Regions from separate parts of the Clostridium cellulovorans 743B genome, predicted to be linked through region 1. Evidence: a T-box and tRNA genes for the amino acid it is inferred to sense, from the RefSeq annotation. Region 1 holds a T-box; the other holds one or more tRNA genes.
The links. The T-box of region 1 lies ahead of CLOCEL_RS04690 (methionine--tRNA ligase). A T-box ahead of a tRNA ligase gene usually reads a tRNA of that ligase, here a tRNA-Met.
Positions count from the first base shown of each region.

Region 2: it encodes a tRNA-Met, which carries the amino acid that the T-box ahead of CLOCEL_RS04690 (methionine--tRNA ligase) is inferred to sense. The anticodon was not compared.

Region 1 covers NC_014393.1:1,133,643-1,140,860, reverse strand. The annotation lists gene CLOCEL_RS04700 (PadR family transcriptional regulator) at 1-142, opposite strand, end outside; gene tnpA (IS200/IS605 family transposase) at 392-865, opposite strand; gene CLOCEL_RS04690 (methionine--tRNA ligase) at 1,261-3,252, opposite strand; T-box leader at 3,326-3,570, opposite strand; gene CLOCEL_RS04685 (ParB/Srx family N-terminal domain-containing protein) at 3,846-4,280, opposite strand; gene CLOCEL_RS04680 (glycoside hydrolase family 9 protein) at 4,592-6,886, opposite strand.
Region 2 covers NC_014393.1:4,567,333-4,574,550, reverse strand. The annotation lists gene yabQ (spore cortex biosynthesis protein YabQ) at 1-59, shown strand, start outside; gene CLOCEL_RS18990 (FtsB family cell division protein) at 122-391, shown strand; gene CLOCEL_RS18985 (S1 domain-containing RNA-binding protein) at 438-839, shown strand; gene CLOCEL_RS18980 (LSm family protein) at 1,017-1,502, opposite strand; gene CLOCEL_RS18975 (hypothetical protein) at 1,565-1,753, opposite strand; tRNA gene CLOCEL_RS18970 (tRNA-Leu) at 1,931-2,019, shown strand; tRNA gene CLOCEL_RS18965 (tRNA-Met) at 2,034-2,109, shown strand; tRNA gene CLOCEL_RS18960 (tRNA-Met) at 2,124-2,200, shown strand; tRNA gene CLOCEL_RS18955 (tRNA-Leu) at 2,206-2,294, shown strand; tRNA gene CLOCEL_RS18950 (tRNA-Met) at 2,309-2,384, shown strand; tRNA gene CLOCEL_RS18945 (tRNA-Met) at 2,402-2,478, shown strand; gene tnpA (IS200/IS605 family transposase) at 2,647-3,120, shown strand; gene spoIIE (stage II sporulation protein E) at 3,607-5,988, shown strand; gene tilS (tRNA lysidine(34) synthetase TilS) at 6,131-7,218, shown strand, end outside.

The sequences.
Region 1 (7,218 bases):
GTCCAATAGTAACTTCATTATTAGTAAACTTCTCAATAGTTTTCATAATTAGGTATCCATGCTTTTCTTCAATGACGCTAGATAGAATATAAAAAGCTGAATCCGTTAGTTCTCCAATATCAATAGAATCTTTCCTTGGCATAAAGTTCTCCTTCCAATTCCAAGTATATCATTAAATGATATATCCATAATTGAACTATATCATTTAATGATATAGTTGTCAAATTTTCTATCCCTCACTTTTTCTATTAACATTAATTGATAAAATCAGGACCACCCGTCAAACGGGTGGTTTGCTTTAGCCCTATAAGGGCATGTTACTGGCCGTGCTACTCGCACATTGAGCGGTTTGCCAACCGCATACCTTTACTGGCTGCACCTAAAAGGTGCTTTATTTTTTGCCTTTGTTTACTGATTCACCCGTAAACGGGTCAATAAATTCTTTCAAGCTCATTTGTTCATATGCTAAATCTTCCTGTATTTGATTCTTTATGTATTCTTCTATTATCTTTTTGTTTCTTCCAACTGTATCAACGTAATAGCCTTTACACCAAAATTGCCTATTCCCATATTTATATTTCAAATTTGCATGTCTGTCAAAAATCATCAATGAACTCTTACCTTTCAAATACCCCATAAACTGAGAGACACTTAACTTCGGAGGTATACTTACAAGCATATGTATATGATCCTTACATGCATTTGCTTCAATAATTTCTACTCCTTTATGTTCACATAACTTTCTAAGTATTACCCCTATATCCGCTTTTATTTTTCCATATATGATTTGTCTCCTATACTTTGGTGCGAAGACTATGTGATATTTACAATTCCATTTACTATGTGCTAAACTACTATTATCCATTACGGATATACCTCCTTTGTACTTTTGGTTGTGGTCGGAAAACCTACTACCATTTTACATTGGAGGTATTCTTTTTTTCTACTCATCGCTAGAAGCTTTTTAGAACCACAGGTAAAACCTGTGGTATTCGTAAAACAAAAATATAACCACCTGTAAATAACTACATCTACAGGTGGTATTTGAGATATATGATGAAACCTGAATCACTAATAAATTGTAATGAAACATTCGACTGATGGTAAATTTATATATAATGAACTAACATATTAACTTAGCTATGAAGTGGAATCCTTTATATTATGTAGTACTTTATATATAATGAACTACCAACCCAACAACCAAATATAAATTAAACTAGATATTCAGTATATAATTCTAAAATTCAATCTTTGAATCTAGAAAGAAATTTGTGATTGATGCTTTTCAAAAAAGTCCACTCGTGGCTCTAAAAACTTTAACTTATGCATAGTTTGATCAACTATAAATTTATAAACTGGCTCAAAAATATATTCCCAATTCCAAAGGTTTTCATTAACATTTAGATATTCTCTTACCTTTTCACAGCTCTTTGGTGCAATTGGATGAATTAAAGTTGTAACAGTTCTAACGGCATGAAAGGCATCTATCAGAACTTGTTTTCTAAGTGCATTATCATCGCTAGTATCTGCTACTCTCATATTATTTACCCAATACTTGTTCATATTACGAATGTAGCTATCTAAAACGTAAATTAAGCTATGAAATTCGTGATTATACATATGCCTTTCATAGGTAAGAATAGCTTCTTTTGATTCTTCCATAATACTATCACTAATTTCACCTACTGGTATTGTACCATTAAAATGCTTTTGTGCCGTGTAAAAACAAGAACGGACAAGTCTATTAAATACGTTAGTCAACAAATTGCCATCTTTTAAAACTGTATCAGGGCCTTGTTTATCTTTTTCCTCCATGAATACTTGTGGCATAAAACTAACACTTCCCTTTGAAAGTCCTAAGCTCAGGAAATGCATACGTAATTGCTCTGGTGTATAATATTCTAATAATTCTCTTGCCATAGGTGGTTTTACAGCACCACTACTACTTGCTTTTTTATTCATAAATAATAGATGGCTGTTAGCAATCAAGTGTGGAAGATTTATCTTATCCCAATCTATTTTATCTCCAGCTTTAATCCCCTCTAAAGCCATAAACATTGCCATTTCAGCAATCCCGTAAAAATAAACATTATCTTCTCCAATAAATTGATATACCTTTGAATCCTCGGAATGCCACCACTCTGTCCATTGGTCAGGATTCTTACCTATGGTTTCAAGATATGTTTTTGTAAAAGAAATAGGAGCCCATAAAGATTCAGGCCAAACCCAAAAGGTTAAAGCTTTCAGCTCTTCCTTATCTGGCACTGGTATACCCCACTCAACATTTCCTGATAACCTAAAAGGTACTAAGGTCTTACCGGTTCTAAAACGAACTCCAACTTCATCAAATACCCCTCTTGCAATATCTCTATCCTCTAGACTTTCAAACACAAAAGTAATAGAAGGCTTTTTAGGTTCATCAATCGTCCTATGCTTCGGTAATTTTTCTTCTAAATCTGTAATACCTTCTAGTTGCTTACGTTTTACAAAAATGACTGGTGGTTTTAGAGATTCTTCTATGGTATTTAATAAATTTTTTCGTAAGTTAGAATTTGCCCTTAAATAATCTACCCTTTCAGCTAAGGTATTGTTATACTCCTCTAATTTAAAATACCAATTTGTCACCTTTCTTAATTCAGGTGTTTTCCCAGATAAAATACTCTTTGGGTCAATTAATTCATCTGGCATATATTGATGACCTAAATCACATTCATCTGCATAACCTTTGTCTGAGCTACACCCTTCAATAGGACATTTCCCAACTACTTGCCTGCCATTTAGAAACACCTTAAAATCAGGGTCATAAAACTGTGGTGAAGAAGCTTTTGCTAAATACCCATTGTCATATAACTTATTAAATATTTCTTCCGATACACCTTTATGAATTTCACCAGCTCTATCCAAGGCAGAAGCTGCGTATAGATTCATGCTCATTTCGTATTTCTCTAAAACTTCCTTTTGTTTTTCATGATATTCACGAACATACTCCTCTATAGACCCTTCATATTTTCCTTCCTCTACAAGCTTTAAATAACTCGCTGAAATAGGTGAGCCATAGCAATCTGTTCCTGAGACAAATATAACATTTTCATTTCCAATTCTATCTCTTAAAAATCTTGCGAAGGTATCAGCATGAACAAACACGCCACCTACATGACCAAAATGTAAATCTTTATTACCATATGGCATTCCCGCAGTTATAATAGCTTTTTTAGGAAATATAGGTCTTTCTATTTTTTTATCTTTCATAATGAACACTCCTTAAAATATAATCCTATCTTTGCATAAAAAAACGTAAAAAAAACACCTCCTACAAATAATTTGTAGGGGCGATTATACCGCGTTGCCACCCTATTTCATTAGTATGTCACCATACTAACCTTATCAAGTACAAAATTATACCCTAGTTCTGTAACGTGAACAAACGTCATAGCATCACCTATGGATAAAATAGGATCCGTATGCAGCTCCAAGACTTGTTTCATTAAATTGTCCACTGTTCCATCTCAGCAAAAGGAACTCTCTGTAAGTTTTAAAAATAACTACTGCTCTTTTCATGGCCTTTTTATTAATATAGTAAACAAATGCACTTATGTCAATATGTTTCCCATAACTTTTTTCTCTGATACATAGGCTCTTAACCTTTTTTCAAAATACATTGCCTTGTATATAATCCATACATATATCAACAACTAAATTTGAATTATCCACAAAATAAATCACTTTAACATATTTGAATAAAGCTAAGATTATACATAAATATTTTTCTTGATATCATTAAATCCTAAAGTCAAAGTTTAGACGAATAATTTAATCTTTGACTTTAGGTATCTATAAAAACTCTAGTAAAAATCATTAATATCATCCTGATAATGTGAATTCCAAATAATAACCCAACATTTTTCAATACCTTCTCTAGTCATAGCCTCAACTCGATGATTTCCATCGTTTATTCTAAAGTCATCTCCTTCATGCTGTACTATTAAAGGTGGCATGCCCCAACCTTTACGAATAAGTTCTTGTAAGTTGAAAATGCGAGGCTCCCAATGCTCTGGTGGATTGTAATATTCCATACCTGGTTCTGGACCACAGCATCGTCTTAACTTATCAATACTTATAAGCAAGGGACCTGTCCAATATCTTTTTTGCAATTTTAGTCCTTCTGAAAAAGGCACATTATTTCCTACAGAATTCAAAAATAAATGAACCCATTCTTCTATTTTTCCTTCCTTTGAAAAGCTTATAGCTTCTTCAACTGTAAATTTCATATCTTTCATAAACCTTCTCCTAAAATTATTTATTCTACTTTTGACTTCATTAAAATAGGGAAATATATAGTATTCTTTGTTCTTACATCTACATAGATATTGTACTGAAACTCTAAAACTATTAATATATCAACTTTATTTATATTTATTTAATACATAAAGACTGCCTATGGAAGTTTTAGTTACCTAGACAGCCTTTATAATTTATCTATATATTCCAATTAGAAATCTACATTAATTTCATAAATGTTATACGCATTCAATGTAGAAACATTACTGGAACCTATATATTTTTATCCTTGATCAATTGATTGATTAATTTAAAGTCCTAATAAAGCCTTCTTTAAGAGGGCAAGGTCAATTGCATTTATTACACCATCTCCATTCATATCTACTACTTCTATGCCTCCTGGGAAAATTATGCTACCTTGGCCTAAAATATATTTCTTAATGTATGCTAAATCAATGGCTGTAACCTTTCCGTTCCCATCAGCATCACCTTTAATTACTAGAACTTTTGTTGTTGGCTCTTCTCCGAATACTTTCTTTCCATTAACATACATTGATATATGAGGGTTTTGAGCATATTCTTCTGTTACACCTTGGCGGCTCCAATCATTAGTAGGGTCCCAATGAGCCTTCCAATTTGAATCTTGACCTGTTACAAGTCCAAAGTGGAATTCTCTAGAACCGTATATAGCATTGCCACTCCAATCAATTTCAACATAATAAATACCCTTTTCTTTATCCCATTCAACTGGAGCACTTATAGTTGCACCCTTAACATCAACAGTATTTGATTGATCGTACATAACAGGACAAGTTATCGCATCTATTCCTTGGTTATATTGCATAAGCTCAGATATATTAAAGAAATATCTAACCTTTATTGTGTCTTCAGTATGAGGTGGATGTACTGTAAGATTGTTGGCTCTTATTGTAACCTGTGTTCTTTCACCATTTTCCTGCTCAAGTTTTGATTCCACAAAGAATTCATCTACAGGAGCTTCTTTTAGTGGAAAATTTTCAAGTGGCATTTGATCTTGTCCAAAATATTTAGTTATACCTGCTAAAGCTCCAACAAAACCTGCATTGTAATCTACTGCAACCTCATTACCTACAAAGTCCGTTGTATCATCTTTATGGCTATCAGTCTGGTCTGGACCTCCTACTAAAGCTCCCCAAAGAGTATGTCTGTGTTCATTTGGGACACCCATGTTGTTAGTTATAGAACCATGAGCAGCTCTGTGATGTGGATGCTTTGCTGAATTCTCTGCATAACCTACCTCATAGCATCTATTCAAAGGATTATCACCTAATATATAATTCATTTGGCTCTTAACCCATGCATCGAAATCACTACTACCAGTTTCCTTCTTATATACTAAGGCACATAATTGTTCAGCTGAATTATAACGTGCTGAGCCCCAAGTATTTACTACCTTGAACCCACCTGGAGTAGCAGCCATAAAGGTTTTGTCACTTGGGTCTTCATGTGGAACCCCTGACCAATATTCGATGTTCCATCTAAATATGTACCAATCTCTCTCTGTATTAGTTATTGGAGCTAGCTTCGCAAATACACCACCCCAAACAACATCCCAGCTATGACACCAAATATTTTGCCAATCATCCTGAGTAGATTTAATTATCTTTCCAAGATAGCCTAAATAACGTCCATCTGGAGAAACCTCAACTATGTCATTAATATAAGATTTTTCTCCTGTTGCAATATTAAGCCATACTGCTGCCCAAGAAAGTTCATCCTCATCATAAGATGAACCATAGAACCCTCCAGAGTATCCAAGTCCACGATACTTAACTGCGAAATTATAAAGAGCTTTTGAAGTACTTAAACATTTTTCAGCATAGGCAGCATCAGTATCTTTCGTATTTAAATACATTATCGCAAGTGCTGCAGCAGCTCCAGCAACTTGGTCACTAGCAGGAGTCTGCGGAGTTGCAAAATATGCAGGTCTAAGTGTAGGTTGAAGTTCTGGCGCACCCCAGTAGCTGTGGTCGGAGCTTCCTTCTCCAACTTGATAGCAGAAAGCCACAACTTCTCCATTTTCATTCATGAAAGTACAACGTAAGAAATAATCTGAATACCACTTTAATAAATCTCTCATATGAGCTTCTTCACCGATTCTGGCATAAGCATCTTTAAATTCATAAAAACCCCAACCTAAAGTAGCTGCTGCATAAGAGCCAGGTAACCCAAACTTAACATGGTCTCCTGCATCATGAAAACCACCACTTAAATCAACAGTTCCATCACCATCAGGATCTAGATATTTTCTGTTGGCATCAATAAATTCTTGAGTTAAGGAAACACCTTTCTCTGCCATTGCACCATCAGCGCCTTTTCCTGCTGGCACTAAAGGGATCTTTGCATCATCAGTATGACAATCCCCTCTCCATTCTAACTTTCCACCTGTAATACCTGCTCCACATTTCTCTGCATCATAAAAGTACATTGATTTTTGAAATGCTTCTGCATAATTGTAAGTCTTGCTTACAGTTTCAGAGTGTGCTTGTACCCCAAGCATTGTGGAAAAGATAGCTAATGTAGCAACACTAACTGTAGTCTTTTTCACTAATTGTTTGACTTTCATTCCCATCATTCCTTTCAAAATATTGATTTTATACAAATGCTTTGTTTTTGAGTTATGCAATTTTCTCAATAAGCACTCATATATCTATAAAGTAACTCAATATAGTAATTCGTATAAATGATTATTTTTTTGCTGAATATTTTGTAAACATTTAACTAACATATGCAAATTTTTAACTCACATCATTTAATTTTCGATAAACAACCTTTTATTTCCTAACTCTTTTTATCATTTCAACCTCAATAAAAGGTCCTAGTTATGTATAAATACTTCTTAACTTGAAAAGCCTAGAAAAAGAAAGTAATCAAAAGCAACAACTAGCATATTGGGAT
Region 2 (7,218 bases), 1.8 Mb from region 1:
CTATAAATTATGCCAAATATCCGTTCCAGCTATTACTTGAAAATAAAAAGAAAAATTAGCTTGAATTAGATAAGAAAACACTTTACAATAGTAGTAAGAATGGAATTGTAGGTGAATGGATATGAAAAAATTTAAGCTTAGAAAGCTTTTATTTGCTATTTTTACAGTTTATATCTGCTTTATGCTTGTTCATCAAGTTACTACTTTCATAAGAATAAATAAAGATATGAAGGAAATAAAGTCGCAGTTACAAGTAGAAACAGAAGAAAATGAAAAGTTGCAAGATGAAGTAAATATGTCCTCATCAGATCTATTCATAGAAAAAAAAGCTAGAGAAAATAGCGATTTAATCAAAAATGGCGAAATACCAGTGGTAGATGGCAATAAATAATTAAACAATTAAAACAGGATAAATATTAAGGAGGAATTTTTTCAACATGGCTTTAAAGGCAGGAACAATAGTAGATGGAGTGGTTGTTAATATAACCAAGTTTGGCGCATTTGTAGAGGTAGAGGGGAAGACAGGTCTTGTACATATATCTGAAGTTGCGGATAATTATGTCAAAGATATCAAAGAACATCTTAAAGAACAAGATAAGGTTAAGGTGAAAGTTCTATCAGTTGAAGAAGATGGGAAAATCAGTCTATCTATTAAACAAGCGAATCCAACAAAAAAGACCGTTAGACCAATGGAAATTGACTGGAATAAAAATCAAAGAAGTGGTGGCGATTTTGAAGATAAGCTTTCAAAATTCCTTAAAGACAGTGAGGAAAGATTCCAAGATATAAAGAAACATCAAGACGTAAAAGGAAAAAGCAAAAAATCAGTTATGAAATAGTTTCTTGTAAGGCAAGAATAAAAATACTGCTTAGATAAAAAAGGTATTCTAAGCAGTATTTTTATTTAAAAAAATAGCTTTTTCAAAAAATGAACTATAAAAGTGTTAAAAGTTTCAAGTTTCAAATCATTTAAGAAGTTTATATAAAACTTCAGCCATCGGTAGTTTAGAACGTTATTAATAATAATAATTTATGTTGTCATTTTTAAAGAAGATTAATTTTCCATCTTCAGTTTTTATAGAAATAAAAGTATCTTTAATGGAAACAAGTTCACCAGTTATTGAATGTCCACTAGTGGGTTCAATGGTTATTGTTTTTCCTTGGTAGTTTTCGTTGATAAAGGTATCTAAAGCTTTTTTTATATAAGGGTGATCATTAATATTTAGAGATAAAGCTGAATTATCTTTTGATAGTGGTATAGAATTTTTTTTAGTAAAGTCTATTATACACTCGAGCCCGCAATTGTTATTGAGTATATTCGATATGTTTTTGCAATTTTCAAATTCGTTTTCTAAAAAGTGCGTTGCTGAAGTTTCCATAGCTTCCTGAGAATTTTTGGAGCTACTATTTAGGTTTAGTACTATGTTTCTGTTTGAACTTTTATTGAGATCTTTTTTTAAGTTTGATAAAAGTAAGATTAATAAAAAGTTATATATATCCATAGTAGTCTCCTTTAGAGAAAGGTTTGGAAAATCTCCAAACCTTTATAAACTACAAAACGATTCTAATAGAAATAATCTATAGCATCTATATTAATATTTAAAATTCTATTTGGAGGTGCTGTTTCTCTTATTCTTACAAAATTGTCGCCTACAGAAAGAACTTCTCCAGTCAAAGCCTCAGCCACAGGTCGATTTCTAATAACTATAGTTATAGCTACATGACAATAATCGTGTTTTATTAATTCAGCCATCATTTTCACCTCTAGGGATCAGGTAAAATAACTCTGTCCCTAAAATTAGTATATTCCTATGATTGAATTCAGGTTCCATTAAAAAAATTAAAATTATGTGTTGACATATATGAAAACCTATTATATAATAAATCTTGTCGCTGAGATACAATATAAAGAAGCGACGCAAGAGTACGTGCCGAAGTGGCGGAACTGGCAGACGCACAGGACTTAAAATCCTGCGATGCTAACACATCGTACCGGTTCGATTCCGGTCTTCGGCACCATTTAAAAATAATATCGCGGGGTGGAGCAGTTGGCAGCTCGTTGGGCTCATAACCCAAAGGTCGTAGGTTCAAGTCCTGCCCCCGCAACCATTAAAAGATAATAAGGCGGAATAGCTCAGCTGGCTAGAGCATTCGGTTCATACCCGAAGTGTCGTAGGTTCAAGTCCTATTTCCGCTACCAAATGTGCCGAAGTGGCGGAACTGGCAGACGCACAGGACTTAAAATCCTGCGATGCTAACACATCGTACCGGTTCGATTCCGGTCTTCGGCACCATTTAAAAATAATATCGCGGGGTGGAGCAGTTGGCAGCTCGTTGGGCTCATAACCCAAAGGTCGTAGGTTCAAGTCCTGCCCCCGCAACCATTAAAATAGAATAATAAGGCGGAATAGCTCAGTTGGCTAGAGCATTCGGTTCATACCCGAAGTGTCGTAGGTTCAAGTCCTATTTCCGCTACCAGATAACTCCACAATAAAATGTGGAGTTTTGTTGTTTTACGAATACCACAGGTTTTACCTGTGGTTCTAAAAAGCTTCTAGCGATGAGTAGAAAAAAAGAATACCTCCAATGTAAAATGGTAGTAGGTTTGCCGACCACAACCAAAAGTACAAAGGAGGTATATCCGTAATGGATAATAGTAGTTTAGCACATAGTAAATGGAATTGTAAATATCACATAGTCTTCGCACCAAAGTATAGGAGACAAATCATATATGGAAAAATAAAAGCGGATATAGGGGTAATACTTAGAAAGTTATGTGAACATAAAGGAGTAGAAATTATTGAAGCAAATGCATGTAAGGATCATATACATATGCTTGTAAGTATACCTCCGAAGTTAAGTGTCTCTCAGTTTATGGGGTATTTGAAAGGTAAGAGTTCATTGATGATTTTTGACAGACATGCAAATTTGAAATATAAATATGGGAATAGGCAATTTTGGTGTAAAGGCTATTACGTTGATACAGTTGGAAGAAACAAAAAGATAATAGAAGAATACATAAAGAATCAAATACAGGAAGATTTAGCATATGAACAAATGAGCTTGAAAGAATTTATTGACCCGTTTACGGGTGAATCAGTAAACAAAGGCAAAAAATAAAGCACCTTTTAGGTGCAGCCAGTAAAGGTATGCGGTTGGCAAACCGCTCAATGTGCGAGTAGCACGGCCAGTAACATGCCCTTATAGGGCTAAAGCAAACCACCCGTTTGACGGGTGGTCCTGATTTTATATAAGAAATTATAAAATGTAAGAATTGAGGATAGACTTAAAAATATAATCATAATAAGTAAACTTTTTATGAAATGATAAGAAGGATTTCTTTTGATTAAATTATATATCTTTTTTAATTAGTTTATTACGGAATTCGTGATTTATAAAATTAGTAGTTAAGATATGTTACAAAAATTAACATTAACTTATATTTATCTTGTGAATATTTTTATAATTTCAGCATATATTTGTAGTTTCAATAAAAAATAAATTTTATTTGTCCTACGATTATTTAATTAACACCTAACTAATGACAAAGATTTCCATACAACTCTGATATAATGACCTTACTTAATAATCAGAGGGGGTTATATAGTGCAGTATGGCGCAGATATGATGGAGTATAAACGGGTAACAAAAGAAGATAAGGATGAAAAGGCTAAGATCTCCAAAAGGGACATAGTGAAATTTATAGGACTGTTTGTATGTTCATTTTTAATAAGTAGAGTATGCCTTATTAATGATACGGCACCCTTTGGAATTTCCTTTGTTGCAGCAACAGGGCGAATAAAAAGGTTTAATTATAGTCTTTGCTCGGCTTTTGGTACATTTGTAGGGTATGTAACCTTAGTTGATCGTATTAATAATTTATGGCTATATTTATTTTTAATTGCTGCTATAGTTTTTTATAACTTAATTGCAGGAAAAAAATCTATAAAAGAAGATAGTGTTTTTGTAGGAACAATCATTTTGATTATAGAAATTATTTATACATTTATTGTGCATCACTATTCTATAGATGTAATTATTATTACAACTTTATTGGATGTAGTCACTATAATACCAATATTTCTACTTTTGGTTTATTCTATAAAGTCTTTTAAAAATTTAAATACTCGATACATATATTCTAGTGAAGAAACTATAGCTATGGCTATTCTTTTAGCGCTTATGGTTTCAGGAACTTGGGGTATTGAAATCTATGGAATATCGTTAATAAATATTGTTGCAATTATTATAACTATGATTTTGGGATACATAAATGGAAGTGCCGTAGGGGCCTCTATAGGTGCTGCTGTTGGTGTTATTTGTGGTATGTCAACTAATTCTATGATAGATTATATAAGTTTGCTTGCATTAGCAGGCCTTGCAACAGGTGTATTTAAAGAACTTGGAAAGATAGTTAGTTCTCTGGCTTGTATAATATCTATCGTATTACTACTTATATATAGCAAGTTTCAGATGGATTTTTCAATGATTGAGGCGTTGATTAGCACAGCAATATTCTTATTAACTCCAAGTAAAATTTATGAGAGATTCAAGAAAGAATTGAATATAAATAAAAAAGAAGAAATATTAAAGGAAAATTATAATTCTAAAATAAAGGAAATTTATAAAGAGAAGTTAAATAACTTTTCTAAGGTTCTTCATAATATATCTAAGGTTCTTGATGATTTAGCTGATAATGATAAGTTAGCAATGAAGCAGAAAAGTACAAGGATTGTAGAGAACTTAGCTGATAGGGTTTGTTCAAGTTGTAATATGTATAATATTTGTTGGAAAAGAGAATTTTATTTGACACATTCGGCTTTCCAAGAATTATTAGAACAATATGATTATGGCACCGTAGCACTTCCAGATGAGTTAGAAAGAAAATGTGTAAAGAGGACGGTGCTTATAAAGAATGCTGAGGAGTTAATGAATAACTTTGTTATAAGTGAGATGTGGAGACAAAGACTTTGTGAAGGTAGAGAAATATTATCAAATCAGATAGAAAATATGGGGAGGTCTGTAGAAGAAATAAGTGAGGAATTCAATGAGGAAGTTTGTTTCAATGGAGACCTTGAAGAATTGCTTATACATAATTTTAACAGGCATGGTGTGAGATACTATGATCTAATGTGCTTTAAAACTAAAGAAAATAGGATTGTTATTAAGATGGAAATGGAGTCTTGCGGGGGCTCTCAAAGTTGTGTAAAAGACGTCTTACCGATATTGAAAAACGTTATGGAAAAAAATATGTGTGTAAGTGATGAGGGATGTTCTATTAATCCTAAGACTAATAAATGTACCGTTACTTTTGAGGAAACTCCAAAGTATCATGTAGTTTCTTATGTAGGAACTGCAGCAAAGAGTCAAGAAAAAATTATGGGTGATAGCTATACTTTTAATAAGTTAAAAGATGGAACATATATGGTTATGATAAGTGACGGTATGGGATCAGGACCACAAGCTTGCAAAGAAAGTAATGCAGTCGTAGAGCTGATTGAAAAATTTACGTTAGCAGGATTGTCTAAAAGCACATCTATAAATACTGTGAATTCCATAATGAATATGAAGTTTGAAGAGGATGAGAAATATTCTACAGTGGATTTGAGTACAATAGATTTATATGGTGGTGAAGTTGAGTTTATTAAGATTGGTGCTGCAGCTAGCTTTATAAAAAAGAAGGATCATATAGAAGTAATAAATTCAAAAACGCTTCCTATAGGTGTTCTTGATAAGCCGGATATAGACGTAACTAAGAGTGATGTTGAAAATGGTGATTTTATCATTATGGTAAGCGATGGGGTAATAGATTATAATGGGGATAATACAGGAAAACCTCAATGGATAGTTGAACATTTAAAAGAAACAAAGACAACAAATCCCAAAGATTTGGTTGAAAGCATTATAAAGAAGGCTAAAGAACTTTCTAACGGTAAAGTGAAGGATGATATGACTGCTATTGTGTCTAGAATCTATAATGTTTATTAAGTATTTTTTCAAAATATATTGAATTTTTCATTAATACAGATATTAATTTTAAGCATAGGCTGACCTATGCTTGTTTTACTATTTTCTTATGTTATAATATCCATATGTCACGTGTGGATTTATCGAGCTAGGAGATTGCATAATGGATAAGTTAATTAAACAAGTTAAAAAAACCATAAGTTCAAATTCGATGGTTAGTATAGGCGACGTAGTAATTGTTGCGCTTTCTGGTGGTCCGGATTCTGTTGTCCTTCTTCATGTGTTTAATGAACTGAAGGAAGTGTATAATCTTACATTATACGTGGCTCATGTGAATCACTGCATAAGAGGTGATGCTGCTGATTCTGATGAAGCTTATGTTATCGAGCTTTCCAAGAAACTAGGAATTGAGTTTTTCGTTTTAAGAGAGAAGGTCGAAGAGATAGCAAGGGATAGAGGAATATCTAGTGAGATGGCAGGAAGGGAAGTTAGGTATAAGTTTTTTGAAGAACTTAAGCATAAACTTAAAGCAGATAAAATAGCCGTTGCTCATAATGCAAATGATCAGGCGGAAACTGTTCTTATGAGAATAATGAGAGGTTCAGGAACGGAAGGTATTGAAGGGATAAAGCCTGTTAGGGATGGAGTATATATAAGACCGCTTATAGATGTCTCAAGATCAGAAATAGAACGATATTGCGAAGAAAATGGACTTAATCCTAGAATAGATGCAACAAATTTAGAAACAATATATAGCAGGAACAAGGTTAGATTAGAACTAATACCATACATACAAGAAAATTTTAATTCTGATATCATAAATACCTTGGTAAGGTTATCAGATACAGTGAAAAAGGATAATGAATATTTAGAAGCCATAGCTAATGAAAAATATAAAAGCTATTGTGAAGTAAGAGAAAATAAAGTTATAATAAGTAAAAATGCATTTAATGAGCCAGAGTCCATATTAACAAGAGTAATAAGAAAAGCTTATAATACTGTGGCAAAAGGGTTGTTTAATTTTGAGAAAAAACATATTTACGATATAATTAAGCTTCAAAGAAATAATTCAGGGAAAAGTATAGACTTATTACACGGAATTATTGCATATAATAGTTATGGACATATAGAAATAGGATATAGTTTAAAAGGAAACAATAATTTAAAATGGAGGTACAAGTTACCTGCAAATTCAAGGATGTACATAGAAGAGATAAAGAGTTATGTTGAGACGGAAGTTATAAGTTATAA